One region of the Caballeronia sp. LZ024 genome, then DNA from elsewhere that is predicted to be linked to it. Evidence: riboswitches for the same ligand, from Rfam matches in the RefSeq annotation. Region 1 holds a riboswitch; the other holds the start of a gene.

What was found. Region 1 has a riboswitch for cobalamin ahead of QCE48_RS25390 (CbtB-domain containing protein). Riboswitches for the same ligand answer to the same signal wherever they lie in the genome.
Region 2: it holds a riboswitch for cobalamin, as region 1 does, so the genes downstream of both, QCE48_RS03250 (TonB-dependent receptor domain-containing protein) here and QCE48_RS25390 (CbtB-domain containing protein) in region 1, are expected to answer to the same signal.

Annotation. Positions count from the first base shown of each region.
Region 1 covers NZ_JARUXL010000004.1:701,585-716,001, reverse strand. The annotation lists gene QCE48_RS25440 (LysR family transcriptional regulator) at 1-344, opposite strand, end outside; gene QCE48_RS25435 (alpha/beta hydrolase) at 542-1,378, shown strand; gene QCE48_RS25430 (efflux RND transporter periplasmic adaptor subunit) at 1,433-2,617, shown strand; gene QCE48_RS25425 (efflux RND transporter permease subunit) at 2,646-5,843, shown strand; gene QCE48_RS25420 (efflux transporter outer membrane subunit) at 5,849-7,381, shown strand; gene QCE48_RS25415 (hypothetical protein) at 7,535-7,747, shown strand; gene ppk2 (polyphosphate kinase 2) at 7,770-8,666, opposite strand; gene lhpI (bifunctional Delta(1)-pyrroline-2-carboxylate/Delta(1)-piperideine-2-carboxylate reductase) at 8,915-9,847, shown strand; gene QCE48_RS25400 (hypothetical protein) at 9,933-10,217, shown strand; gene QCE48_RS25395 (histidine phosphatase family protein) at 10,268-10,822, opposite strand; cobalamin riboswitch at 10,865-10,989, shown strand; gene QCE48_RS25390 (CbtB-domain containing protein) at 11,025-11,261, shown strand; gene QCE48_RS25385 (CbtA family protein) at 11,271-12,038, shown strand; gene QCE48_RS25380 (DUF1289 domain-containing protein) at 12,035-12,325, opposite strand; gene QCE48_RS25375 (cobyrinate a,c-diamide synthase) at 12,328-13,626, opposite strand; gene cobO (cob(I)yrinic acid a,c-diamide adenosyltransferase) at 13,641-14,243, opposite strand; gene QCE48_RS25365 (cobalamin biosynthesis protein) at 14,240-14,417, opposite strand, start outside.
Region 2 covers NZ_JARUXL010000001.1:662,771-677,187, reverse strand. The annotation lists gene cobU (bifunctional adenosylcobinamide kinase/adenosylcobinamide-phosphate guanylyltransferase) at 1-412, shown strand, start outside; gene cbiB (adenosylcobinamide-phosphate synthase CbiB) at 418-1,359, shown strand; gene cobD (threonine-phosphate decarboxylase CobD) at 1,352-2,398, shown strand; gene QCE48_RS03280 (cobalamin-binding protein) at 2,398-3,291, shown strand; gene cobC (alpha-ribazole phosphatase) at 3,292-3,861, opposite strand; gene QCE48_RS03270 (adenosylcobinamide-GDP ribazoletransferase) at 3,846-4,619, opposite strand; gene cobT (nicotinate-nucleotide--dimethylbenzimidazole phosphoribosyltransferase) at 4,612-5,661, opposite strand; gene QCE48_RS03260 (ABC transporter ATP-binding protein) at 5,684-6,469, opposite strand; gene QCE48_RS03255 (FecCD family ABC transporter permease) at 6,466-7,518, opposite strand; gene QCE48_RS03250 (TonB-dependent receptor domain-containing protein) at 7,518-9,389, opposite strand; cobalamin riboswitch at 9,480-9,775, opposite strand; gene QCE48_RS03245 (ATPase) at 9,995-10,384, shown strand; gene QCE48_RS03240 (cell division protein ZapA) at 10,381-10,695, shown strand; RNA gene ssrS (6S RNA) at 10,810-10,991, shown strand; gene QCE48_RS03230 (EVE domain-containing protein) at 11,082-11,540, shown strand; gene QCE48_RS03225 (SIMPL domain-containing protein) at 11,623-12,354, shown strand; gene lgt (prolipoprotein diacylglyceryl transferase) at 12,394-13,299, opposite strand; gene QCE48_RS03215 (LysR family transcriptional regulator) at 13,372-14,334, opposite strand.

The sequences.
Region 1 (14,417 bases):
TGGAATTCGCACAGCGCGGGCATCACGATATTGCGTCCGATCGCGCCGGGCATATCCACGCGCAGCTTGCCGCGCGGACCCTTGGCGCTCGTCGCGAACGAGCCCTCGGCTTCCTCGATGTCCGCGAGGATGCGCACGCATCGCTCGTAATACGCGGCGCCATCGGGCGTGAGATTCAGACGCCGGGTCGTGCGCTGAAGCAGCCGCACGTTGAGGAACGCCTCGAGGTTCTGGATGATCGTCGTCACCGACGCGCGCGGGAGGTTGAGCGTATCCGCGGCGCGCGAAAAGCTGTTGGTGTCGACAACGCGTGTGAACACCTGCATAGCTTGTAGCCGATCCATGTTCTCTCACCGTCAAAAGCATTGCAGCGCCGGGAATTAAGCGCGCTGCTAACAAACGATTAAGGATGTCGAGTCGCGATTGTTCAGTGCGACCGAATTGTGTTGCCGGATTATAGGCATTTATCTAAAAACCTGCGGGCACCAGAATTCGTCCCATCGCAACTCAGGTGGGATGGCGCAAACGCGCCGCAAAAACCATGGCAACAACGCTGGATCAGGGGCTGAGTCAAACGACACCTTCGAGGCTTTGCATCGAAGAAGTCCAACTCGCGGGACACGCTCAGCCGATCGTGCTGCGCAGCTATCGCCCCGCGCCGGACGGCACCGTCCTGCCGATTGTGCTTTATTTTCACGGCGGCGGCTTTACGCACGGCACGCTCGACGACGCCGAGATCGCCGCCGCGACCATCGCACGCGACACCCCTGCGTGGGTCGTGTCGGTCGGTTATTCGCTGGCGCCCGCGTTTCCGTTTCCCGCCGCGCCCGAAGACGGCTATCGCGCTGCACAGTGGGCGGTCGCGAATGCACGCGCACAGCGCGCGGATCCGCACCGGATTGGTGTGGCCGGACACGACGCGGGCGGCAATCTAGCGACCTGTCTCTCGGCCATTGCCCGTGATCGCGGCGATATCACGATTTCGGCGCAGGCCTTGCTTGCGCCGCTTCTCGATCCGAGCCTCACGCGTCTCGCCGACGAACGGAAGGTGACGGGCACCGATCTCGGAATGAGTGAATGCGCGCGCTGCTATCGCGCGTATCTGCCGAACGCTTCGCAACGGCTGCACCCGTATGCGGCGCCGCTCGAATCGCGCCGTCTCGCGGGTCTGCCACCGGCGCTGATCGCGAGTGCCGAGCACGACCTGCTGCACATCGAAGCCGAAAAGTACGCGGGCGAATTGATCGCCGCAGGCATCCCGACCGAGGTCACGCGCCATTGCCGCGCCTCGCACAAGGGTCTCGCGACGCATCCGGCCGCACTGGCCGACGTCGTCGCCTTCTTCAGAAAACGTCTCTCGCTGGCGAAGCCGGTTTGACCGGCGCCGCACGCGGGACAAAAAAAACTCAACGACTTTATTGGAGCTTTCGACATGTTCTTCACTCGCAAACGCATTTATGCGGCGCTAGGCGCCACGCTCGTGGTCGCGGGCATCGGTAGCTATACGGCTTGGCGCGGTCATGGCGACGCGCCCGTGAACAGCGCGCAAGCCGCGGCCCACAGCGCGACGGCGACCGAAGTAGACGTCGCCACCGTCGTCTCGAAGACCATCACCGACTGGCAGAGCTACTCGGGCCGGCTCGAAGCCGTCGACAAGGTGGACATCCGCCCGCTCGTGCCGGGGACGATCGTCGCGGTGCATTTCAAGGACGGCGCGCTCGTGAAGAAGGGCGATCCGCTCTTCACGATCGATCCGCGTCCGTATGTGGCCGAGGTCGATCGCGCAGCGGCGCAGCTCGCGGCCGCGCAGGCGCGCAATGGCTACACGACGACGGATGCGGCACGCGCCGAGCGCCTGCTGTCCGATAACGCGATCGCCAAACGCGACTACGACGAGAAGCAGAACGCCGCGCGCGAGGCTGTCGCGGGCGTGAAGTCCGCGCAGGCCGCGCTCGAAGCCGCGAAGATCAACCTGACCTACACGAATATCGTTGCGCCCGTGTCGGGCCGCGTGTCGCGCGCGGAGATGACGGTGGGCAACATCGTCTCGACCGGTGCGAACGCGCCGCTCCTGACGACGCTCGTGTCGGTCTCGCCGATCTACGCCTCGTTCGACGTCGACGAACAAACCTATCTGCGCTATCTGAGCCGCGACTCGAAGGCGACGGTGCCGGTGTCGCTCGGCCTCGCGAACGAAGAAGGTTATTCGCGCGAAGGCGCGGTCGCGTCGGTGGATAACCGCATCGATACGAGTTCCGGAACGATCCGCGTGCGCGCGCGCTTCGACAACGCCGACGGCTCGCTCCTGCCCGGTCTCTACGCGCGCATCAAGGTGGGCGGCGGCACGCCGCACCCGGCCGTGCTCGTCGACGATGCGGCGATAGGGACCGACCAGGACAAGAAGTACGTGATGGTCGTCGACAAGGACAACCGCGTGCAGTACCGCGAAGTCACGCTCGGCACGCAGCAGGACGGACTGCGCGTGATCGCGAAGGGACTCGAACCCGGCGAGCGCATCGTCGTGAACGGCCTGCAGCGTGTGCGTCCGAACGATGTCGTGAAGGCGAACGGCGTCGCGATGGCGAACAACGCGCCCGCACCGAAATCAGCGTCGTAAGCGGCGCTCCAAGCTCAGAAGAACGATCATGAACATATCCAAATTCTTCATCGACCGCCCGATTTTTGCGGGCGTGCTATCGGTGATCGTGCTGCTCGCGGGCGTCATCGCGATGTTCAAGCTGCCGATTTCCGAGTACCCGGAAGTGGTGCCGCCGTCGGTGGTGGTGCACGCGCAGTATCCGGGCGCGAACCCGAAGGTGATCGCCGAAACGGTGGCCTCGCCGCTCGAAGAGCAGATCAACGGCGTCGAGAACATGTTGTACATGCAGTCACAGGCGAACAGCGACGGCAATCTCAACATCACCGTCACGTTCAAGCTCGGCACCGATCCGGACAAGGCGCAGCAGCTCGTGCAGAACCGCGTGTCGCAGGCCATGCCGCGCCTTCCGCAGGATGTGCAGCTCCTCGGCGTGACGACGATCAAGTCGTCGCCGACGCTCACGATGGTGGTCCACCTGAATTCGCCCAACGGCCGCTACGACATGACGTATCTGCGCAACTATGCGCTGATCAACGTGAAGGACCGGCTCGAACGGATCGGGGGCGTGGGGCAGGTGCAACTGTGGGGCTCCGGCGACTATTCGATGCGCATCTGGCTCGATCCGCAGAAGGTCGCGCAGCGCGGCATGACCGCGAGCGATGTCGTCAACGCGATCCGCGAGCAGAACGTGCAGGTTGCGGCCGGCGTGATCGGTTCGTCGCCGACGCTGCCGAACGTGCCCGTGCAGTTGAACGTGAACGCGCAAGGCCGTTTGCAAAACGAGGCCGAGTTCAAGGACATCGTGCTGAAGACGTCGCCTGACGGCGCGGTCACGCGTCTTCACGACGTGGCGCGCGTGGAACTCGCCGCATCGGAATACGGGCTGCGTTCGTTGCTCGACAACAAGTCGGCGGTCGCGATCGCGATCAACCAGCAGCCGGGCGCGAACTCGCTGCAGATCTCCGATCAGGTCCGCGAGACGATGAAGGAGCTGAAGGCGGACATGCCTTCGGGCGTCGAATACCAGATCGTCTATGACCCGACGCAGTTCGTGCGCTCCAGTATCGAAGCCGTGATTCATACGCTGCTCGAAGCGATTGCGCTCGTCGTGCTGGTCGTGATCGTGTTCCTGCAAACGTGGCGCGCGTCGATCATTCCGCTGCTGGCGGTGCCGGTGTCGATCATCGGGACGTTCTCGCTGTTGCTCGCATTCGGCTTCTCGATCAACGCGCTCTCGCTCTTCGGGATGGTGCTCGCGATCGGTATCGTGGTGGACGACGCGATCGTGGTCGTGGAGAACGTGGAGCGCAACATCGAGTCCGGGCTCTCCGCGCGGGAAGCGACCTATCAGGCGATGCGCGAAGTGAGCGGGCCGATCATCGCGATCGCGCTCACGCTGGTGGCCGTGTTTGTGCCGCTCGCGTTCATGTCGGGTCTGACGGGCCAGTTCTACAAGCAGTTCGCGATGACCATCGCGATCTCGACGGTGATCTCCGCGTTCAACTCGCTGACGCTTTCGCCCGCGCTCGCCGCGATGCTTCTGAAGGGCCACGACGAGCCGAAGGACTGGCTCACGCGCGGCATGGATCGCGTCTTCGGCGGCTTCTTCAAGCGCTTCAATAAGGTGTTTCATCGCGGTTCGGAAGCTTATGGCAAGGGCGTATCGAAGGTGATCAGCCGCAAGGCGATCATGATGGCGATCTACGCCGTGCTGCTCGGCGGCGCGGTGCTGATGGGCAAGGTCGTGCCCGGCGGCTTCGTGCCCGCGCAGGACAAGGAGTATCTGATCAGCTTCGCGCAGTTGCCGAACGGCGCCTCGCTCGATCGCACCGAGCAGGTCGTGCGCCAGATGACGGACATCGCGCGCAAGCAGCCGGGCGTGGAAAGCGCGGTGGAATTTCCGGGGCTGTCGGTGAACGGTTTCACGAATTCGTCGAGCGCGGGCATCGTGTTCGTCACGCTCAAGCCGTTCCATGACCGCAAGACGAAGGAACTGTCGGCCGGCGCGATTGCAGGCGCGCTCAACCAGAAGTACGCCGCGATCAAGGGCTCGTTCATCGCCGTGTTCCCGCCGCCGCCGGTGCTCGGACTCGGTACGCTCGGCGGCTTCAAGATGCAGCTCGAAGACCGCGGCGCGCTCGGCTATGAAGCGCTCAACGACGCAACGCAGGCCTTCATCAAGCGCGCATCGCAGACGCCCGAACTCGGACCGACGTTCTCCAGCTACCAGATCAACGTGCCGCAACTGAACGTCGATCTGGATCGCGTGAAGGCGAAGCAACTCGGTGTTTCCGTGACCGATGTCTTCAACACGATGCAGGTGTACCTCGGCTCGCTGTATGTGAACGACTTCAACCGCTTCGGCCGCGTGTATCAGGTGCGGGTGCAGGCGGATGCGCCGTTCCGTGCGAGTGCCGATGACATCGGCTTGCTCAAGACGCGCAATGCCAATGGCGAAATGGTGCCGCTCTCGTCGCTCGTGAAGGTCTCGCCGACTTACGGTCCCGAGATGGTCGTGCGCTACAACGGTTATACGTCCGCGGACATCAACGGCGGTCCGGCGCCCGGTTACTCGTCGGGTCAGGCACAGGCGGCCGCCGAACGCATCGCGGCCGAAACGCTGCCGCGCGGGATCAAGTTCGAATGGACCGATCTCACGTATCAGCAGATCCTCGCGGGCAACGCGGCGCTCTGGATCTTCCCGATCAGCGTGCTGCTCGTGTTCCTGGTGCTCGCCGCGATGTACGAGAGTCTCACGCTGCCGTTCGCGATCATCATGATCGTGCCGATGAGCATCTTGTCGGCGCTGCTCGGCGTGTGGCTCACCGATGGCGACAACAACATCTTCACGCAGATCGGCTTGATGGTGCTGGTGGGCCTGTCGGCGAAGAACGCGATCCTGATCGTCGAATTCGCACGCGAACTGGAAATGCAGGGACGCTCGATCGTGCAGGCCGCGATCGAAGCGAGCCGGCTGCGGCTGCGCCCGATTTTGATGACGTCGATTGCTTTCATCATGGGCGTGGTGCCGCTCGTGCTCTCGACGGGCGCCGGTTCGGAGATGCGTCATGCGATGGGGATCGCGGTGTTCTTCGGCATGCTCGGCGTCACACTTTTCGGGCTGATGCTCACACCCGTGTTCTACGTGCTGCTGCGCAAGCTCGCACGCACCGAACACATCACCGACAAGCACGGCACGCATCCGCAGATGCGCGGAATTAATGCCTCGTATGAGGCGCAGTGAGGGACATGATGAACAAGTCGTTATCCAAACGATGGCTGGGGTTGTCGGGGCTGCTGGCGACGCTGCTCGTGGTCGCGGGCTGCTCGCTCGCGCCGACCTACGAGAAGCCCGATGTGAACGCGCCGTCCGCGTTCAAGGAAACGCCGGTCGAATCGACCGCGTCTGCTGACAAGATTTCGCCCGCCGAGGCCGGCACGTGGAAGACAGCGGAGCCGTCGGAAGAGGTGATGCGCGGCGAATGGTGGACGATCTTCGGCGACGCGACGCTCAACGACCTCGAACACCAGGCCGCCGACGCGAACCAGAACCTGAAGGCCGCGGCCGCGCGCGTGAAGGAAGCGCGGGCGATCAACCAGACGGCGCGCGCCGGGCTCTTTCCGACCATCGACGCGGGCTTCGGCCCGACGCGCGAGAAGCTTTCGCCGGCGTCCCAGTTGCAGCCGCAAAGCGTGAACGTGCCCGCGCAGACGTTGTGGCGCGCGCAGGCGAGCGCGTCGTATGAAGTCGATCTGTTCGGACGCGTGGCATCGACCGTCGATGCCGCGAGGGCCGACACGCAGCAGAGCGAGGCGCTGTTCCGCTCGGTGCAACTGGCGTTGCAGGCGGACGTCGCGCAGAACTACTTCAACCTGCGCGAGCTCGATGCCGAGATGGACGTGTTCACGCGCACGGTGAGCCTGCGTGAAGAAGCGCTGAAGCTGGTCCAGCGCCGCTTCACCGAAGGCGATATCAGCGAACTCGACGTGGCGCGCGCGAAGTCCGAACTCGCGACGGCGCGTTCCGACACGATGACGATCCAGCGGTTGCGCGCCGCGTCCGAGCATGGTCTTGCGGTGCTGCTCGGCAAGGCGCCCGCGCAGTTCTCGATGGCGGCGAATCCTTTGCAGCCTGTCGAGATTCGCGTGCCGCCGGGGCTGCCTTCGTCGTTGCTTGAGCGCCGGCCGGATATCGCAGCCGCCGAGCGCGCGATGGCGGCGGCGAATTCGCGCATCGGCGTGGCGAAGGCCGCGTTCTTTCCGTCGCTGACATTGACGGGCGCGGGTGGCTTCGAGTCCGCGACGCTCGGCGACCTGTTCCAGTGGTCGAGCCGTACGTTCCTTTTGGGACCGCTCGTCGGCACGGCGCTGTCGATGCCGATCTTCGACGGCGGGCGTCGCAAGGGCAACCTCGCGAACGCGCGCGCCGTGTATGAAGAGGACGTGGCGAATTACCGGCAGCAGGTGCTGGTCGCGTTCCAGGAAGTCGAGGACAACCTCTCGGACTTGCGCATCCTCGAAGAGCAGACGGGCACGCAGGCGGACGCGGTGAAGTCGTCGTCGCGGGCGGCGCAGTTGTCGCGCACGCAATACAAGGAGGGCGCGGTGAACTATCTCGATGTCATCGACGCGGATCGGACGGTGTTGCAGTCGCAGCGGGTTGCCGTGCAGCTTGCGCGGACGCAGGCCGTCGCGACGGTAAATCTCATTCGCGCGCTTGGCGGTGGATGGGGCGATTCGATGCCCGTGCCGGTCGTGGAGCCGTCGCTGGCACAGCGGTGAATCGCTGGCGCCTGGGGCACGCGATGTCGAACACGCCGTCCCAGGCGCCGGTGCCCATATTGTTCGCGATTGCGAACATATGTCTTCACCCCGGGAACCTTTATCCGGAAGTGCTCGCTCCGTAGAATTCAAATCATGGAATGGGAGCTTGCAATGAGAGCCTTGATCGAAAGACAACTGTATCAACCGGCCGTCGTCCTGCCGCTGCTCGTGCTGATGCGCCTGATGGTGACCCTCGACTTCAACCTCGCGCAGGTCACGCTGGTCGTCGTGGCAAAGGGATCGCAATACGTGTTCAAAGCGGTCTTCAGGCCGCGCGCGAGCCGCGGCGAATCCCGCGCGGTCTGCCATCACTGCCACTGCTAAGGCCGCACGGCGGCGCAACGCATCAATACACTTCCGGCACGATCATGCTTTCGGGCACCGGCTGCCGCAGATAATCGTCGTTGTACACGCGTGCAGGCAGTTCGATCCCGGGATGCTCGATCTCGTGATACGGCACCTGGCTCAACAAGTGGCTGATGCAATTGAGCCGCGCGCGCTTCTTGTCCACTGCCTGCACGACCCACCACGGCGCTTCCGGAATGTGCGAGCGCTGCAGCATAATCTCCTTCGCGACCGTATATGCCTCCCAGCGCCGACGGCTCTCCAGATCCATCGGACTCAGCTTCCACTGCTTCAGCGGATCTTCGATACGCGCCTGAAAGCGCACTTCCTGCTCGTCATCGGTAATCGAGAACCAGTATTTGATGATCTGGATGCCGCTTCGTACCAGCATCTTCTCGAACTCGGGCACCGAACGGAAGAATTCCTCATACTCTTCGTCGCTGCAGAAATTCATCACGCGCTCGACACCCGCGCGGTTGTACCAGCTGCGGTCGAACAGCACGATCTCGCCGCCCGCCGGAAGTTGCGACACGTATCGCTGGAAATACCATTGCGTGCGTTCGCGATTGTTCGGCGCGGGCAGTGCGGCCACGCGGCACACGCGCGGATTGAGCCGCTGCGTGATGCGCTTGATTGCGCCGCCCTTGCCGGCGGCATCGCGCCCTTCGAAGATCACGACGAGCCGGTGCCCCGTATTCACCACCCAGTCCTGCAACTTGACAAGCTCGCCCTGCAGCCGGAACAGCTCACGAAAATAGAGCTTGCGCAGCGCGCGGGCTTCCTCGGTGAACGCGCTTTCGCCGTCGAGCAGGCGATCATCCAGTTCCATCTCGAGTTCTTCGTCGTAGCTGTCGATCAGGTCCGCTTCGAAGCGGCGCTGCCTGTCTTGCGAAATCATGATGGGCTCCGTTGATGTGCTGGCGCACGGCGCGATCCGGCTTGCGATCCGGCGGGACGGCCGATTGTCCCGGTCGACGGTGTCAGGCGTGTGACGCGCGCCGTATTGGGGTCGATGCAAGGTTCAGCGCGCTTGGCGCGACTAAGCAGCATCGTACTTCGACGCGGCGGGCGTCGCATCCCATCGTTTCCGATGCGCGCCGGTCGGTAGAATGGACCGTATCCTGTCCAGCCCAAGGCGACCTCACGATGACCGACACGAAAGCCGCCGCCATCCCCGTCTTCGACGAAGCCCAGACCGCCCGGCTCCTGCCCTACGACCGCCTCGTCACGACGCTCGAAGCCACGATGATCGAGTACGCCGACGGCCGCATCGCGAGCCCCGAGCGCATGGTGGTGCCGCTCGCCGAGGGCGCGGTGATGCTCTCGATGCCCGCGAGCGCGCGCGACCTCGCGATGCACAAGCTCGTGAACGTGTGCCCGCGCAATCGCGCGCTCGGCCTGCCGACGATCCACGGCCAGGTCACGGCCTACGACGCATCGACGGGCGTGCCGCAATTCATGCTCGACGGACCCACGGTGACCGGCCGCCGCACGGCCGCCGTGACGATGCTCGGCATTCGCAGCCTCTTCGGCCCCGCGCCCGGCGAGGTGCTGGTGATCGGCACCGGCAAGCAGGCGATCCACCACATCGAGGCGCTGGCGAGCCTCTTTCCGGCGGCGCGCATCCTGATCGCGGGCTCGCAGCCTGCGCGCGCCGAGGCGTTTTGCGCGGCGCATGGCGCGCTGTCCGCGTACCTGACGCCGCTCGCCGGCGATATTCCCGATTCCGTCGACGTCGTCATCACGACGACCACCAGCAAGACGCCGGTCTACACGCTGGCGGCACGGCGGGGGCGGCTTGTGATCGGCGTCGGCGCGTTCACGTCCGATGCGGCGGAGATCGCGGCGTCGACGGTGCTCGGAAGCGCCGTCTACGTCGACGATCCCGCCGGCGCGCGCCACGAAGCAGGCGATCTGATCCAGGCCGGCATCGACTGGGACGTCGTGCAGCCGCTCGCCAAGGTGCTTCGCGACGATGGCACCCGCGGCGCGAGGCCGCTGTTGCTCAAGACAGTCGGTTGCGCAGCGTGGGACCTTGCTGCATGCCGCGTCGCGCGCGATGTGTTGTCGGAACACTGAGCGCGCTCGCGGTCGTTGCGTCGTTCGCCGCCTGGAATGCTCCTTGCTCACAACGGAACCCAGTTGCTTTGAACCGGATTGGACAATGAACAGTCGACACGACAAATGGGCGCCGTCGCCCGCCGCTTCATGGGACGCCGCCACGGCGAGCCTCGACCGCGCGACCCCGCCCGCGGCCTATTTCATCTCCGTGCTGGAGCTGGCGACCGGCGAAAAGCTCGGCAACGACGAGCGCCTGCGCGCCGTCGCGATGCTGGAGGCACAGTTCGGCTCGGGGCGGCCGCGCACGCTGTCGGAGGCGGTGCGCATCTGCGCGGGCGCGATCGATTCGTCGACGCTGCAACGCATGGCACGCGGCGCCAAGGCGTAGCTTTTTCATAAGCGCGTAACAAATGCGCGGTTTGCCTGACTAAATCGCGTTCAGCAGGCTGGTACGCGCAGGCGCCAGTGCGCCTCGCCGCCGACGATGGTGACCGGCGCGAGCGGCTCCAGGTCCATTGCATAGACCGACGCGATCGGCGCGTCCAGCACGCGCGCGAGCACGATCTTGACCACGATCGCATGCGTGACGATGACATGCGGCTCGCCGCGCGCATAAAGCTCGAGCCCGCTTATTACGCGTGCCGCGAGCTGCTCGATGCTTTCCCCGCCATGCGGCGCGCTCGAAGGATCGGACAGCCACGCCGCGAGCCCTTGCGGGTTTTCGTCGTGCACGTCCCGAATCGAACGGCCGTGCCATCGGCCATAGTCGAGATCGGCGAACGACAGGTCGACCGACGCATCCGCCGAGAGCGCCGCCGCCGTTTCGCGCGCCGGCCGCGCTGGCGCCGTGACGACGCGCCGTCCGTTCATCCGCAGCCGGTTGGCGAGATCGATGCAATCGGCCGGATTGATCGCGTCGTCGTGCGAGGGAAAGATGCCCGCCTTCATCGCGTGCGTGGCGGCGTGGCAGAGCAGGATCAACTCGGTGTTCATGTTTGAATCCTCCGTAGACGCTTTACTTTGCCGTCGATCCTCCTAGAATGGCAAGCTTGCAGTGCGAGGAAGTCGGTGAAAACCCGGCACGGTCGCGCCACTGTGAGCGTGTGTGCCGATGCGGCGCGCGCGCGAGTCAGACCCCCGCTGCATTCTTTCCTTCCGCTTCATCTGTTGGGACGCGCATTCCCTGGAGAACGACATGAATCCTCTCGCAGCTTCCGCTCATGGCGGCGCCGCCGTTTCGCCCGCAAACGATGCACCGATACCCATTCCGGTGCGCGAAGTGCTTCCGTGGGCCATCTTCATCGGCCTCATTCTGCTGATCGCGATTTACTTCGTCGGCGCGGAGCAGGGCGCGATTTCCATCTTCTCGGGCACCTATATCCACGAATTCGTCCACGACGGGCGCCATCTGCTCGGCTTTCCCTGTCACTGAGGACGCACGATGATTCGCACTCTGTTGATACGCGGCATGATCGCGGGATTGATCGCGGGCCTCATCGGCTTCGGGTTTGCGAAGATGTTCGGCGAGCCGCCGGTCACGCGCGCCATCGCGTTCGAAGCGCAGCACGAGCATGCGGAACATTCGCATGATCAGGCGGCGGGCGCTTCGCACAACCACGGCGATGAAGAGGAACTCGTGAGCCGCGGCACGCAGGCGGGACTCGGGTTGCTCACGGGCGTCGCGGTGTTCGGCACGGCGCTCGGCGGGCTGTTCTCGCTCGTCTTTGCATTCGCGTATGGACGCCTCGGCGCGTTGCGCGCACGCGGCACGTCGGCGCTGCTCGCGCTCTTCGGCTTCGTGAGCGTCGCGGTGGTGCCGTTCATCAAATACCCGCCGAATCCGCCCGCAGTCGGCGATCCGGAGACGATCGGCGCGCGCACGGCGCTTTTCTTCGGCATGGTCGCGATGTCGATTGCTGCGGCGGTGCTCGCCGTATGGCTGCAAAAGCGCATGCGCGCGCAGCATGGCGGATGGAACGCGACCTTGATCGCGAGTGCCGTGTATGTCGTGTTGATCGCGGTCGTGCAGTTCGTGCTGCCTACCATCGACGAAGTGCCGGCGGACTTCTCCGCCTCGCTGCTGTGGAACTTCCGCATCGCGGCGCTCGGCATTCAGGCGCTGCTCTGGTCGACGCTCGGACTGGTCTTCGGCGTGCTCGCCGCGCGCGAGCTGGAACGCGCGCCGGCGCGGCGCGTGGCACACGCTTAATGCTCGATCGGCGGGTCGATCGAATCGAAAGGCGGCTCGTCGAGCCGCCTTTTTTCATGCCGCTCGACGAGCGTATCGAAGAGCGCGAGTTTCGCCGCGTCGTCCATCGTCTTCCACGCCTTGATCTCCGCGCGATTCCTGAAGCATCCTTCGCAGAGGCCCGTCGCCTGATCGAGGCGGCACACGTTCGTGCACGGCGAGCCGATCGGCTGCTGCGATTTCGCGCGCTCGATCGTAAAGGCGAGTTCGAGCGGCGGTTCTTTTTCGACGATCGTTGCAGGGGTCATTGTCATAGCGGTTCGCCGCGAAAGAGCGCGGCAGCGGCAGCCGGATTCGACGGCCAGTAAGCGTGCATGTACGTCGCGATGACCGCTCCGCGCCGGTACAGCGCTTCGCCCGCCGCGCCGGTGGTCGCGTGCGTCGCGGTCAAAAGCGGCTGCATCGGTGTGGCGACGCTCGAATAGTGAAACGTGTGGCCGGTCAGCGTGCCGTGCGACGTTTCGATGCGCTGCATCGCGAGCCGTGTAAGGCGCGGCTGCATCGCGGCTTCGCCGGGGATGAGGCCAAGCATTGTGTGCTGCGCACCGTCGATCGTCTTCAGCGCATCGAGCAGATAAAGCATGCCGCCGCATTCCGCTACGACCGTTCGTCCGCGCTGCGTGTGCTTCCTGATCGAGGCCGCCGAGCGCGCATTGTGCACGAGCGTCGCCGCGTGCAGTTCGGGATAGCCGCCGGGAAGATAAAGCGCGTCGGCATCGTCCGGCACGGGTTCGTCGGCGAGCGGCGAGAACGTTTCGACGCGCGCGCCCATCGCGTGAAGCAGGTCGAGGTTCGCGGGATAGATGAACGAGAACGCGGCATCGCGCGCGATGGCGATGCGCATGCCGTCGAGAAGACGCGGCGGCGCGTCGTGCGCCTGGTCCTCGAATGTGACCGCGGGCGGCAACTCGCCGAGCGCGGTCTTCGCGATGGCGTCGGCCGCGCGATCGAGACGCGCGTCCAGATCGGCGATTTCCGCCGCCTGCGTGAGACCGAGATGACGGTCGGGCAGCGCGATGTCGGCGGCATTCGACAGATGCCCGCAATAGCGCAAGCCTTCGGGCAACGCTTCGCCGACCATCTGCGCATGCCGCGCGGACGCCACCTTGTTCGCGAGCACGCCATGAAACGGCAACTCGGGACGATAACGCGCGAGCCCGAATGCGACCGCGCCGAAGGTCTGCGCCATGCCGTGCGCGCCGATCACGGCGAGCACCGGCACGCCGAACGCGATGGCGAGATCGGCGCTGCTCGGCGTGCCGTCGAAGAGACCCATCACGCCTTCGATCAGGATCAGGTCGGCCTCGCGCGCGGCATCGGCCAGCAGCGCGCGGCACGCGCCGGTTCCCACCATCCAGAGATGCAGCGAGTAGACGGGCGACCCCGACGCGCGTTCGAGGATCATCGGGTCGAGGAAGTCGGGACCGGTCTTGAACACGCGCACGCGCAGCCCTTGCCGCGTGTGATGGCGCGCGAGCGCGGCGGTAACCGTGGTCTTGCCCTGATGCGAGGCAGGCGCGCTGATGAAAAGGGCGGGGCAGGTGTGCATCGGATCGATCGCCTTCAGTACTCGACGCCGCGTTGCGCCTTCACGCCCTGCTCGCGATACGGATGCTTGACGAGCCGCATCTCGGTGACGAGATCGGCGGCTTCGATCAGCGCATCGGGCGCATGACGGCCGGTGACGACCACATGCAGCGTCGCGGGCCGCGCGTTCAGCACGCCAAGCACTTCATCGAGCGGCAGGTATTCGTACTTAAGCACCGTGTTGAGCTCGTCGAGGACGACCATCTGGTACTCGCCGCTCTTGATCATGTCGCACGCGGCGTCCCAGCCCTTCCTCGCGGTGGCGATGTCGGCCTCGCGGTTCTGCGTGTTCCAGGTGTAGCCGTCGCCCATCGTGACGAAGTCGCAGTTCGCGATCGCGCCGAGGAAATCGCGCTCGGACGTATGCAGCGCGCCCTTGATGAACTGCACGACGCCGAGCTTCATCCCGTGGCCGAGCACGCGCACGGCCATGCCGAACGCGGCCGTCGTCTTGCCCTTGCCGTTGCCGGTGTTGACGATCAGCAGGCCCTTCTCGTGATCGGCGGCGGCCTGCTTCTTCTCGTGGCCTTCCTTGCGACGCTGCGTCATGCGCAGGTGCGATTCGGTATCGGTTTTCATGCGTGGCTCTTCGAATGATGAATTGAGTGATCGGCGGCGATGGCGACGGTCACATCGTCGACGATCGTCTTCGGCACGACGATGCGTCCCTCGTGCGACGCGAGCAGCGCGCACGGTTCGCAGACACCGCCGACGCCCAGATGCTTGCGGACCTGCGCGGACGCCCGTGCGTGC
Region 2 (14,417 bases), on a different contig from region 1:
CGCGGAGTTCGAAGCGCGCGTCGCGCTGCATCGCGAGCGGCGGCCCGCGCACTGGTCGCTCGTCGAGGCGCCGCTCGATCTCGCGGGCGCGCTCGCTTCGGCGGCGCGCGTCGGCCATTGCGTCCTGATCGACTGCCTGACGCTGTGGCTCGCCAATCTGCTGTGCCCCGCCGAAGGCAACGAAGCGGCCGCCGTCCCCGAACACGCCCTGAACGCCTTCGACACCGCGCTCGCCGATGCGCCGGGCAAGATCATCGTTGTGAGCAATGAAATCGGCATGGGCGTCGTGCCGCTCGGCTCCGTGACGCGTCTTTACGTCGACGAACTCGGCCGCCTGAACCAGCGCGTCGCCGCCGCGAGCACCCGCGCGCTCCTGATGGCCGCGGGCCTGCCGCTCGTGCTCAAGGGCTAGGCGCGATGCTCATCCTCTCCTTCTACGCCATGACGATGCTCGCGATTGCGGGCGTCGTCGTCGACCGGCTGATCGGCGAGCCGCGCACACGCCATCCGCTCGTCGGCTTCGGCACGCTCGCGGTGCGCCTCGAAGCGCGCATGAACAGCGGTTTTCGCGCCCGGCCGGCGGGCATTCTCGCGTGGTTCGCGGCCGTGGTGCCGCCCGTCGCGATTGCGTGGCTGCTGGTGAGCGTGCTGCCGTTTGCGCTGGCATGCATCGTCCACGTCGTGCTGCTGTGGTTCGCGCTCGGCGCGCGAAGCCTGCGCGACCACATCGCGCCGATCGCGCGCGCGCTCGGCCGAGGCGACCTCGACGAAGCGCGCACGCTCACCGCGCGCATCGTGTCGCGCGAGACCGCGAACGCCGACGAAGGCGCGCTGTCGCGGGCGGCAGTCGAATCCGCGCTGGAAAACGGCAACGACGCGATCTTCGGCGCGCTCTTCTGGTTCGCCGTCGCGGGCGGTCCGGGCGCGCTCGCGTTTCGTCTCGCCAATACGCTCGATGCGATGTGGGGCTACCGCACGCCGCGCTATCTGCGTTTCGGCTGGGCGGCCGCCCGCTTCGACGACGTCCTCAACTTCGTGCCCGCGCGCCTCACCGCCGCGAGCTACGCGCTCCTCGGCGACACGCGCACAGCCTGGCACTGCTGGCGCACGCAGGCGCCGTCGTGGGACAGCCCCAATGCGGGCCCGGTGATGGCGTCGGGCGCGGGCAGCCTGAACGTGCTGATCGGCGGACCGGCGGTCTATAACGGGACGCTGGAATCGCGTCCCGTGCTCGGCGCGGGAATGGCCGCGATGCCCGTGCACGTGGTCGCGGCGTTAAAGCTCGTCGAGCGCTCGACGGTGCTGTGGCTCGCGCTTTTGCTCGTGGGCGCGTTCATCAGCGTGGGCGCGCATGTCTGAGCCGATTCATGAGCCGATTCATGAGCCGATTCATGAGCCGATCCGCCACGGCGGCAACCTGCGCGAAGCCGCGCGCCGCTATTCGATTCCGCTCGAAGACTGGCTCGACCTCTCGACCGGCATCAATCCGCTCGGCTTCCCGGTGCCGCCGGTGCCGCCCGACGCGTGGCGGCGCCTGCCCGAAGACGACGACGGTCTCGCCGAAGCCGCCGCGCTTTACTACGGCGCGAAGGCGGCGCTGCCCGTGGCGGGAAGCCAGGCGGCGATCCGCGCCCTGCCGCCGCTCCTTGCGCGTGGCACGGCGGCGGTGGCACCACTGACCTACGGCGAGTACGCGCCCGCCTTCGAGCGCGCGGGACATCGCGTCGTGCCGCTCGACGTGTCGGCGCACGAATTGCCCTCGCACGTCGAGCACGCGATCGTCGCGAACCCGAACAATCCGACCGCCGAACGCATCCCGCGCGACACGCTGCTGCACTGGCATGCGCAGCTCGCGAAGCGCGGCGGCACGCTGATCGTCGACGAAGCATTCGCCGATGCCTTCGATCCCGCCGGTCCGCACGCGTCGCTCGCCAACGAGACGGATCGCGAAGGTCTCGTCGTGTTGCGCTCGGTCGGCAAGTTCTTCGGTCTCGCGGGCATTCGCGCGGGCTTCGTTCTCGCCGCCGCGCCGTTGCGCGCCGCGCTCGCCGGGACGCTCGGCGCGTGGACGGTGAGCGGCCCGGCGCGTCACGCGGTCGAGGCCGCGTTCGCGGACCGCGCATGGCAACGCGCGACGCGCGAGCGGCTCGCCATCGATAGCGCGCGTCTCGCGGCGCTGATCGCGCAGCACGGTTTCGACGACGTGAAGTCGACGCCGCTCTTCGTCTGGTTTCAGGCCGCCGATGCCGCGTCGCTGCAACACACGCTCGCCACGCGCGGCATCTGGACGCGCCTTTTCGAGCCCGCCGGAATGACGCCGAGCCTGCGCATCGGCCTGCCCGGCTCCGAGGGCGATTGGGCGCGGCTTTCGCGGGCCTTGTCGGAGCGTCGCGCGTGATGGCGCGATGCTTCGCGATGTTCGCCGCGTTGGCGTTCTGCGTTCAAGCCCAGGCCGCGCTCACCGTCACCGACGACACCGGCGCCGCCGTCACGCTCGACGCGCCCGCGCAGCGCGTCGTGAGTCTCGCGCCGCACGTCACGGAACTGCTCTTCGCGGCGGGCGGCGGCGCGCGGGTCGTCGGCGCGGTGACTTACAGCGATTACCCGAGCGCCGCGCAGTCGATCCCGCGCGTCGGCGACAACAAGGCGCTCGATCTCGAACTCATCGTCGCGATGAAGCCGGACCTGATCGTCGTGTGGCGGCATGGCAATGTGGCGCGCCAGACCGAGCGCCTGCGCGACCTGCACGTGCCGCTCTACTTTAGCGAGCCGCAGCATCTCGCCGACATCCCCGCGACCATCGACCGGCTCGGCGTCCTGCTCGGCACGAAGGAGACCGCGGCGAGCGCATCGAATGCCTTTCGCCGCGACATCGCGCGATTGCGCGCGCGGTATGCGAGCCGTGCGGCGGTCGGCGTGTTCTATCAGGTCTGGGACGATCCGCTGATGACGCTCAACGGCGCGAGCGTCTTCAGCGAAGTGATCGAACTGTGCGGCGGACGCAACGTGTTCGCGAACCTGAAGCCGAACGTGCCGACGATCTCGACCGAAGCCGTGCTCGCGGCCGACCCCGAGGCGATCGTCACGGCGACCGTCGGCGCGACGAATTCCGGCCGGTCGTTGCCGGCGTTCGAGCGCTGGAAGAAGTGGCCGTCGTTGATGGCGGTTGCGCGCAACAACCTCTTCGGCATCGACGGCGACCTGATCAGCCGCCCGACACCGCGACTCGCGCTCGGTGCGGCGCAACTCTGCGAAGACCTCGACGCGGCGCGCGGACGGCGTCCGAAGTAATCACGCGTTCCAGCGCACGAGAAACCACTCGCCGCGCGTGCGCCTGAGCCACACGATGCCGCCATGATCGATCGCCCATTGCAGCACGCTCGCCGTTCTCGCTTCGATCAACCGCGCCGTCAGCACGCGAATCACGCCCGCATGCGTGACGACATGAACGGGCGCATCGCCTTCGCGGCACGTCTCGTCGAACCATCGGCCGACGCGCGCGCTGAACTGCGCGAGACTCTCGCCGCCATGCGTGCGCGCGTGGTCGAGATCGTCGGCCCATGCATCGAGCGACGTGCGATCGATGTCGTCCCACGCGCACCCTTCCCACGCGCCGAAGTCCATTTCCATGAGACGCGCATCGGCGTGCGATGCGCCGAGCGCGTCGGCCAGCAACGCGCAGCGTTGCAGCGGACTCGTATGCCAGACGCCTGCGCACGCAGGCACCTTCAGCGCGCGCATCCGTTCGTCGAGCACGCGCGCCGACGCCGCGACATCGTCCGCGAGCGGCACATCGCTTTGACCGTAGCACACGCCCGCATCGACGCGGACGGCGGGATGACGTATCAGGACGAGATCCATCCGAGTCCGATCAGGTAGATCGCCAGTTCGAAAAGTTGCTGCGCGAAGCCGAGACAATCGCCCGTATAGCCGCCTAAGCGCCGCACGAAGTACCGGCCGATGAGAAAGCGCAGCGCGGCGAGGACGGCGAGCGTCAGACAGCCGAGCCGCCAGTCGGGCCAGAAAAGCCACGGCAGCCCGCAGACCGCCGCGAGCGCAAACGCCGTCGCGCTCATGCGTTGCGCCACCGGCTTCGCTTTGCCTTCGGCGCGCACGTAATCGAGCGTCAACAGATAGCTGATCGCGAACGTGCGGCTCGCGGCGTGCGCGGCGAGCATCAACCATACGGCGCGCGTCGGCGGCAACGCGGCGAGCGTCTGCCACTTCAACGCGAGCGAAACGACGAGCGCAATCGCGCCGAACGCGCCGATGCGCGAGTCATGCATGATGCGCAGCACATCGTCGCGCGTGTAGCCGCCGCCGAACGCATCGACGCAGTCGGCCAGACCGTCTTCGTGGAAGGCGCCGGTCAGAACGAGCGTCGCGGCCATCGAGAGCAGCACGGCGACGCTCGCCGGCAACACGCGCAACGCCGCGAGATAGACCAGCGCGGCAACGCCGCCGACCATCAGCCCGACGAGCGGAAAATAGCGCGCCGCCGCGTTCAGATACTGCCGCTCGAAGCCGACCCAGCGCGGCACCGGCACGCGCGTGAAGTAGCCGAGCGCGGTGAGGAAATAGCGCAGCTCGTCGAGCAGACGCGGCGTGGGATCAGGCATCGCGGTCCGAGACGCCGGCGGATTCGAAGCTCGCCATCTCGTCGACGAACGCGACGGCCGCGCGAAGGAGCGGCAACGCGAGCGCCGCGCCCGTGCCTTCGCCGAGACGCAGGTCGAGTTGCAGGAGCGGCGCGGCATCGAAGTGCTGAAGCATGCGCGCGTGCCCCGCTTCGTTCGATGCATGCGCGAACACGCAGTAGTCGAGCACGTCGCGCGAGATCGCATGCGCGACGAGCAGCGCGGAGCTGGCGATGAAGCCGTCGACCAGAATCGTCATGCGCGCTTTCGCCGCGGCGAGAAAGGCGCCCGCGATCATCGCGATCTCGAAGCCGCCGAAGGTCGCGAGCGTATCGACGGGATCGGCGCTTCTCGCGTGACGTTCGAGCGCCGCCGCGAGCACGTCGCGCTTGTGGCTGACGCCCTCGTTCGACAAACCCGTGCCGCGCCCGACGCAGACGTCGATCGGCAAGCCGCACAGACGGCTCATCAGGCACGCCGCCGCCGATGTATTCGCGATGCCCATCTCGCCGAAGCCGATCACCGTGGTCCCGAGCGACGCGTGATGACGCACGCGCGATGCGCCCGCCTCGATTGCCTGCAAGGCTTCGTCGCGCGTCATCGCCGGTTCGTGCGCGAAGTTGCGCGTGCCGCCGCGCCGGATCGCGATGTCGACGAGGCCGGCGCTTCCGGGCAGCGCCGTCGCGACGCCCGCATCGACCACTTCGAGCGTCATGCCGACCGAACGCGAAATCGCATTGATCGCGGCGCCGCCGGCAAGAAAATTCGCGACCATCTGCACGGTCACTGCCTGCGGATACGAACTCACGCCTTCAGCGGCGATACCGTGATCGCCCGCGAACACGATCATCGCGGGACGTTCGATGCGCGGCTTCGTCGTCTGCTGGATCAGGCCGATTTGGAGCGCGAGCGATTCGAGGCGGCCGAGACTGCCCGGCGGTTTCGTCTTCGTATCGATGATGTGTTGCAGTTCGGCCTGCAAAGCGCGGTCGAGCGGTTGCGGAAGGTCCTGGATGAGCGACATCGGTTCGTCCTTTGAAAGCGGTTCAGTCCGGGAAGCGGGGCACGAGCGCTTCGTGACCGTCCTGGCGGATCAGCGTGAGCGGATAGCCGAACGCGGCGCTCGCGCGCTCCGCGCTCAGTACCTCGCGAGCGGGGCCGGCGTGCGCGCGGCCCGCGCCGTCGAGCAGGAGCGCATGCGTCGCGTAACGGCGCGCGAGGTTGAGATCGTGACACGAGAAGATCACCGTGCGCGTATCGCCGCGCTCGCGCATCCATGCGTCGAGCGCGTGCAGGCAGTCGATCTGGTGATGCAGGTCCAGATGCGAAAGCGGTTCATCGAGCAACAAGAGCGGCGCGTCCTGACACAGCGTCGCGGCCAGCGCGACGCGCTGCCGCTCGCCGCCCGACAGCGACAACACGTCGCGCGCGGCGAACGCAGCGAGCCCGAGCCGGTCGAGCGCCGCGTGCGCGGCGTGGCGGTCCGCTTCGCTTTCCCAGCCCCCGCCGGTCAGATGCGGAAAGCGGTTGAGCATCACGATGTCGAGCACGGTCGCATCGAACGCATCGTGGCTGCTTTGCGGCATCAGCGCACGACGCCGCGCGAGGTCGGCGGCGCGCCAGTCGTCGAGATCGACGCCATCGAGCGATACCGAACCTGCCAGCGCCTTCGACAGACCGGCCAGCGCGCCGATGAGCGTCGTCTTGCCCGCGCCGTTCGGCCCCGCGATGCACCAGATTTCGCCGGGCGCGAAGGTCTGCGTGAGCGATTCGACGAGCGTGCGGCTCGCGGCCTGCAACATGAGGCCGGTGACGCGAAGGCTCGCGTTCATCGCGGCCTCCGCAGCAGCATCCAGAGAAAGACGGGCACGCCGATCAGCGCCGTGATCACGCCGACGGGCAACTGCGCCGGCGCGATGGCCGTGCGCGCGATCAGGTCCGCGCCCATCACCGCGACGCCGCCGCCGAGCGCGGCGGCGGGCATCAGCATGCGCTGGTCGTTGCCGAACGCAAGCCGCAGCACGTGCGGCACGACGAGCCCGACGAAGCCGATCGTGCCCGCCGTCGTCACGGCCGCTGCCGCCGCGAGCGACGCCACGAGATAGATGAAGAGGCGCAGGCGCACGACGGGCACGCCGAGCGCCTGCGCGGCGGCATCGCCGCGCAGCAGCACGTTGAGCTGCGGCGCGACGGGCACGACGACGACGAACGCGACGGCCAGCGCGACGAGCGCGGTCCACGGTGTCGCGACGCCGTTCAGGTCGCCGGTCAGCCAGAAGACCATGCCGCGCAGGCGGCTCTCCGGCGCGAGCGCGAGCATCAGCGTGATGAGCGCGCCCCAGCCCGCGGCGATCACCGCGCCCGTCAGCAGCAGACGCGGCGAGGCGTCCTGCGGCTCGCCGCGCCACAACTCGCGGCGCGCCAGGCCGAGCACGAGCAGGATCGACAGCAAGGCGCCTGCGAACGCGGCCACGTCGACGCTCCACCACGGCATCGACACCAGCATCGCGCCGAGCGCGAAGGTTGCCGCGCCGCCGGACACGCCGAGCACGTAGGGCTCCGCAAGCGGATTACGCAGAAGCACTTGCAGCAGCGCGCCGGCCATCGCCAGCAGCGCACCCGAGGCAAAGCCGGCGAGCGCGCGCGGCAGGCGCAGGCTCAGCACGATCTCGTCGATCACATCGGACGACGATGCGCGCGCATGCAACAACGCGTCGATCACCCGCAGCGGCGGCAGCGCAAAGCTGCCGAGCGCGAGCGACGCCACGAACACGACGAGCGCCGCCACCGCGAGCGCGCTCCAGATCGCGGCGGCGCGGCCCGCGTTCATGCCGCGCGCGGGCGGGCTCCCGGTGCTCACGTCAGCGCGCACCGTTCGCATCAGAGCTGCCGCCAGCCGATCGTGAGATACGCGCCGCGACGCGGCGTGTTGTACGAGTAAGCGAGTTCATAGTCCTTGTCGAACAGGTTGTCGATGCGCGCGTCCACGTACCACGACTTCGTGATGTCATAACGCGCCGACAGGTTCACGAGGCCGTAGCCCGCGAGCGTCGACTCGTAGTCGCTGCGCGCGCCGCTCACGATCCATTCGCCGCCCACGCGCCAGTGGCCGATCAAGCGATGCGCCGTGAACGCCGCGAAACGGCGCGCGCGGCGCGTGAGTTCCTCGTGATTCGTCTCGTCGACGGGATTTTGCAGCGTGAAGCTCGCGCGCACGTCGGTGGCGCCGACCTGCCCCGCCCACGATCCCTCGATGCCCTGCACCTTCGCGCGCCCCACGTTCTGCGCGATATAGAAGCCGCTGCCATCGGCGACATAATCGATCAGGTTCGAATAGCGCGTCTGGAACGCGGTGAGACGCAGCACGCCAAGCGCCGACGACGCGTACTGCAACGCCGCTTCCACCGAATGACTGCGCTCGGGCTGGATCGACGGATTGCCAGAGAACGGATAGTACAGATCGTCGAAGCTCGGGGCGCGAAACGATGCGGCGTAGCTTGCGCTCGCCTTCCAGTGCGCGTCGAAGTTGTAGCCATAGCCGAGATAGTAGCTGTTCGCGCCGCCGAAATCGGAGTACTGGTCGCGCCGCAGGTTCGCCTGGAACTGGCTCGCGCCGATGCGCCCCACATAACCCGCGAACACCGAGTTCACATGACGGTCGGGCGCGTCGAGCTGATCGGAATCGAGCGTCTGGTCCGTGTGCTCGTAGCCGAAGAGCAGCTTGTGACCGGCCGCGAGCCGCACGTCGTTCTGCCACAGGTACTGCCGGTTCTCCGAGTTGAAGCGGTTCGTATAGACGCCGTTCTGTTCGATGTTCGCGCGGTCCTGACCCTGCGCGATCGTGAAGTGCGTCGTCCAGCGGTCGGTCAGCCGGCCGTTCGCAAAAACGGACGCCGAGCGCACGCGGTCGTGCGATTCGTTGAGATCGGACGGGCGGCCGTAGGCGTCGTCAAAACTGTTGATGCCGTTCGACTGCAAGAATCGTACGCCGCCGTCCCACTTATCCGTGAACGCATGGCGCAGCGTCGCGGCGACGCTTTCGTTCAGATAGCCGTTCGCGTTCGGGTTCGCGCCCGGTGCGAGCGCCGGATCGATCGACGAGAAGCTGTCGGTCTTTTCGCGTGAGACGGTGAAGTCGAAGGTCGTGCGGCCATCGCGGTCGAGCGCGCCGTTCACGCCGAATTGCTGGCGCTGCGTGTGATAGCTGCCGTACTCCGCTTCGACGTTCACGCGCGGCGGATGAGCGCCGCCCTCTTTCGTGAAGACCTGCACGACGCCGCCGATCGCGCCCGATCCGTACAGCGCGGACACGTTGCCGTTCACCACTTCGATGTGGTCGATTTCGTCGAGCATCAGTTGCGAGAGCTGTGCGGCGCCGAGTCCCGCCGACTCGACGCGCACGCCGTCGATCAAGACGAGCGACTGCGACGACGCGGCGCCGCGCACGTAAAGGCCCGAGGTCGCGCCCGGCCCGCCGTTGCGCGTGATCTGCACGCCGGGGGCGAGGGCCAGCAGACCGAGCGCATCGGAGGCGTTGGTATCGGCGATGTCCTGCGCGTCGAAGAGCGAGGTCTGCGCGATCGTGTCGGCGAGCGGCTCGCTTGCGCGCGTCGCGGTCACGACGACGGGCGCGAGCGTCGTCGTCCCTGCATGGCCGTCGGCCGGATCGATGGATTGCGCGGACGAAGCGAACGGCATGCCACAGGCGACGAGCAGCACCGGACGCGCCGCGCGGGCGAAGATTGAAGACATGTGTGAAGCGTTTCCTGTCGATGACGAGCGCGGCCCGCTCCCCGCGGGCTTCATGCGCGTATCGGCACGGCGCGCGGAACAAGGCAAAGCGCGACGCACCCGACTCCTGGCCGGTATCCGGGCTGGCGACAGCATCGTCCCGCCTTCCCGCGCGTTGGCGCAGTGGCATTTAACGTTTGCCTCGGCCGCCTGTTTCAAGTGACGAAAAATGCGGGCAAAAACACGGGCAAAACGTATCGGGGACGACTTGCAACTTGCGTTGCGGTCGCTTACCGTTGCGGGGGCAGCACAGGTTGGCTCGTCCTTGCCGGACTTCGCTCCCTGTTTCCCGTTTGACTGCGTCCGCTTCGAAGGCGAACGCGAGCACCAAAAGTGCGGCAAGTTTAGGAGCCACGCCCGCGAGCGTCAAGAAAGCGGCGCGGATGCAAGAGGTCGGCGCGCGCTGCGATTGACGCGACGCAACGACCCGCTCTATCCACACACGTATTGCGCTGAAGAAATGCGTTTTTGCGCATGAAGGCGTGCTGTTACGTCTCGAAACGAGACATTTATCGGAAGCTCGGTTGAACCGCGCTAAAATGCGAGGTCTTTAGAGGACGCAGCACATGCTCAACGAACTCGAATCACTTTCACAGAACATCGGCCGGCTGATCAAGATCAGCGAGCGCCATCATCAGGCCCACCGCGCACTCGAAGAACAACTCGACCAGGTGCGTGCCGACTTCGCCGCCGTGCAGGTCGAACTCGCGCAGGTGCGCGAAGAGCGCGACACGCTGCAGGCGGAACGCGACGGACTCTCGGCGAAGATCGACGACGCGCAGGTGCGCCTGAACGCCATCCTCGAAAAACTGCCGCGCGCGAAAGCCGCGCCCGAGCCCGACAATCAAATGGATCTCCTTGGCCCCGATGCGTCGGCCGATTCTTCGTCTGATGCGCCCGAACACGCGCACGCCGGCGAGATGAACGGTGAACACAGCCACGGAGAAAAAGCATGAGCACCAAACAGATCGAAGTCTCCATTCTCGGCCAGCAATACCGTCTCGCGTGCTCGGCCGAAACCGAAGACGCACTGCGCGAAGCCGTGGCCCGCGTCGATGCAGAGATGAACAAGGTGCGCAATGCAAGCAGCGTGCGCGGCACGGACCGCATCGCGGTGATGGCGGCGCTCTCGCTGGCGTCGGAATTGCTTAAGCTGCAGAACAGCGTGCGTCATGGCGAGGCCTTCCCCGCCGAAGAAATCCGCCACACGGTGCACCGGATGAACGAGCAACTGGGCGCCGTCATCGCGCAATATGAAGCGCAGTGAGCACGGTCTCGCGACGAGCATGCTCATCACATGGCCGCCAGCGTGACAAGCGTTCTTAAATCGCGAAAGCTTAAAGTCGTTGCTGCATCCGACTGGCGATTGGTGTAGAGTTAGTACTCCCTGCCTGGTTCGCCAAGGTCATATATTCCTTGAACCAATGCCATTGTGCACGGTTGCGGAAATTTGTAGCACGGGCGCGCGCGTCACTCTGTCTGATGTACCCGAAGTGCTGCTTACTGCGACCAATCTTGAACCCCGGTTCAGGATGCCGGCCTAGCGGCTGAGGCGGGGACCTTATCTGAAACGGCATCGGTTTTTCCGATGCCGTTTTTCTTTGGCTGCCCGGTTGGCAGGCTGCTCAACACGCTCTCACATTCACATCGATCATGCGTTACTGGCTGATGAAGTCCGAACCGGACGAAGCGAGCATCGATCATCTCGCGCACGCGCCGAAGAAAACCCTGCCGTGGACCGGCGTGCGCAACTATCAGGCGCGCAACTTCATGCGCGACGCGATGCAGGTCGGCGACCGCGTGCTCTTCTATCATTCGAGCTGCCCGCAGCCCGGCATCGCGGGTCTCGCGGAGGTCGTCTCGACGGCGTATCCCGATCCCACGCAGTTCGATCCGAAGAGTTCCTACTACGATCCGAAGTCGACGCAGGAAACGCCGCGGTGGCTTCTCGTCGATGTGCGCTTCGTGAAGAAGACGCCGCTCGTCGCGCTCGCGACGCTGCGCGAACACAAGGAACTCGCCGACATGCAAGTGCTCGCGAGAGGCAATCGTCTCTCCATCACGCCCGTGACCGAAGCGCAATGGCGCTTCATCACCGAGCATCTCGTCTAAACGCGCGCAGGAACTTCGCGCGCTCGCGAGCCGCCTAAGTGACGTCGCAAATCAAGCGATTCCACACTCCCGGAGTTCCACGATGATCAAAAACAAAACCGCGTTCGCGCTCGCGGCCGCCGCCATTTCGAGCGCGGCGCTCACGATGTCGGCGACGGTCGCCGCGCAAACCGTGCTCACGCAGCCACAGCCTTCGGGCGTGCTGTCGCTGTCGGCGCAGGCGAGCACCGAAGTGCCGCAGGACACCGTCAACATCACGCTCTTCTACGAACAGGAAGCGCAGGACGCATCGTCGCTCACGACCACGCTCAACCAGCGCGCCGACGCTGCGTTGCGCACCGCAAAGGGCGTCGAGGGCGTGACGGCGCGTAGCGGCTCGTTCACCGTGTTCCCGTCGACCGATCGCGACGGCCGCATTTCCGCCTGGCGCGGCCGCACCGAAGTCGTACTGGAATCGCATGATTTCGCGGCGGCATCGAAGCTCGCGGGCAAGATGAGTTCGTCGATGCAGGTCGGCAATGTCGCGTTCTCGCTGTCGCCGCAGGCCCAGCGCGCGGCCGCGCAAAAGCTCTCGACGCAGGCGATCGACTCGTTTCGCCAGCAGGCGCAGGCCTCGGCGCAGGCGTTCGGCTACAGCGGCTATTCGATCCGCGAAGTCAGCGTGAATCACGACGGCTCGTCGCCGCGTCCCGTGATGATGATGCAGGCGCGCGCGATGAGCGCCGATGCGAAGATGGCCGCGCCCATGGCCTTCGAGGCGGGCACCTCGACCGTGACGGTCAACGTGTCGGGGTCGGTGCAGATGGCGCGCTAACGGAACGGCGCCTCGCGATGGCGAGGCGTCGTTCATGCGTCAGGCCGCGTTCGCGGGCTTCGACGGCAATCGCCCGTCGCGCCGGTAGGCCCAGATCATCATCGCGATCCCCACGACGATCATCGGCAGCGAAAGCCACTGGCCCATCGAGAAGCCGAGCGCGAGAAGGCCGAGATAATCGTCGGGCTCGCGCGCGAACTCCACCGTGAAGCGCGCCAGTCCATAGCCGATCAGAAAGAGCGCGGAGCCCGCGCCCACGGGCCGCGGTTTGCGCGAGAACGTCCAGATCACGATGAAGAGCACGAGTCCTTCCAGCGCGATCTCGTACAACTGCGACGGATGGCGCGGCAACATGTGATAGCGCTCGAAGATCTCCGTCAGATGCCAGCGCAGGTCCGCTTGCGGGTGCTTGGCGAGCCAGATCGCATCGTCGTTCGATGCGCCCGGGAAGAGCATCGCCCACGGCGCGTTCGGATCGGTCACGCGGCCCCACAGTTCGCCGTTGATGAAGTTGCCGAGACGCCCCGCCGCGAGCCCGAGCGGCACCATCGGCGCGACGAAATCGGTGACCTGCAGCCACGTGCGCTTGCGCTGGTACGCGAAGAGGACCATCGCGAGCGTCACGCCGAGAAAGCCGCCGTGAAACGACATGCCGCCTTCCCACACCTTGAAGATATCGAGCGGATGCGCCGCATACCAGCTCGCCTTGTAGAAGATCACGTAGCCGAGCCGGCCGCCGAGGATCGTGCCGAGCACGCCGTAGAACAGCATGTCGTCGATGTCGCGCACGGTCCAGCCTTGCGCCGCGACATGCGGCAGCCGCAGCCGCAGCCGGCCGACGACCACCGCCGTCACGAACGCAACCAGATACATGAGGCCGTACCAGCGCACGGCGAGCGGGCCGAGATGAATCGCGACGGGATCGAAATTGGGGTGTATGAGCATCGTAAGTTGTAGTAGCGGTTCGAGATGCGCGAACTCTCAAGCGAGCGATAAAGCGTGAGCCATGAGCGCGAACTATGAAGCAGGCACCGCCGCGCCGTGGGCGCGCACGATGTCGATGAAACCGGCGAGCACAGGACTGACCTCCGCCGCGCGCCACACGAGACCGGTCTCGACGAGCGCGCCGTTGCCCGCGCCGGATTCAGCAAGCGGACGATACACCACGCCCGTGCGCCGCAGATTACGCAGCGACTGCGGCACGAGCGCGACGCCCATGCCGGCGGACACGAGGCTCACGATGGTCTGCATCTGGATCGCCTCCTGTCCGATGCGCGGCGTGAGTCCACACGTGCCGTAGCAACCCATAATGATGTCATAGAAACCGGGCGCGAGCCGTCTCGGAAAGACGACGAGCGGCGTGGACGCCAGTTCCTGCAGGCTCACGGGCGTGTCCGCCCATTCGTGCGCGCCCTGCCCGAGTTGCTCGGCGAGTTCCGCCGGCAGCGCGACGACGAGCGGCTCGCGCGCGATCGGCAAGTACGAGAGCGCCGCCACGTGACGCGGCGGCAGCGGCGGAATCACGAGGCCCGCATCGATGCGGCCCGCGATCAGTTCCTCGATCTGCACGTCGCTGGTGGCCTCGGTGAGCTGCAGCCGAACGCGCGAAAAACGCGCGCCGAAATCGCGCAAGAGCGACGGCAGCAGGCCGTAGTCCGCCGTCGAGACGAACGCGAGCGACAGCACGCCCGCTTCGCCGCGCGCGAGCGATTGCGCGAGCGGCCTGAGCGCCTCGGCCGCCGAAAGCAGGCGCCGGACTTCCGGCAGCAGGTCGTGGCCGACCGGCGTAAGCTCGACGGATCGCTTCGTGCGCGCGAAGAGCGCGACGCCGAGCGCCTCCTCAAGCGCGCGGATCGCCTGCGACAGCGGCGGCTGCGTCATCGCGAGGCGCGCCGCCGCGCGGCCGAAATGCATTTCTTCCGCGACGGTCACGAAGTAGCGCAGCAGCCGCAATTCGACGGGGGGATTGCGCGGGTCCATTAATATCTCGTGCGACCTAATAAGCCCTGAATAATATATTGGACAGACACTTGCCGACGCTGCATTCTTCCGGCACTAGACGA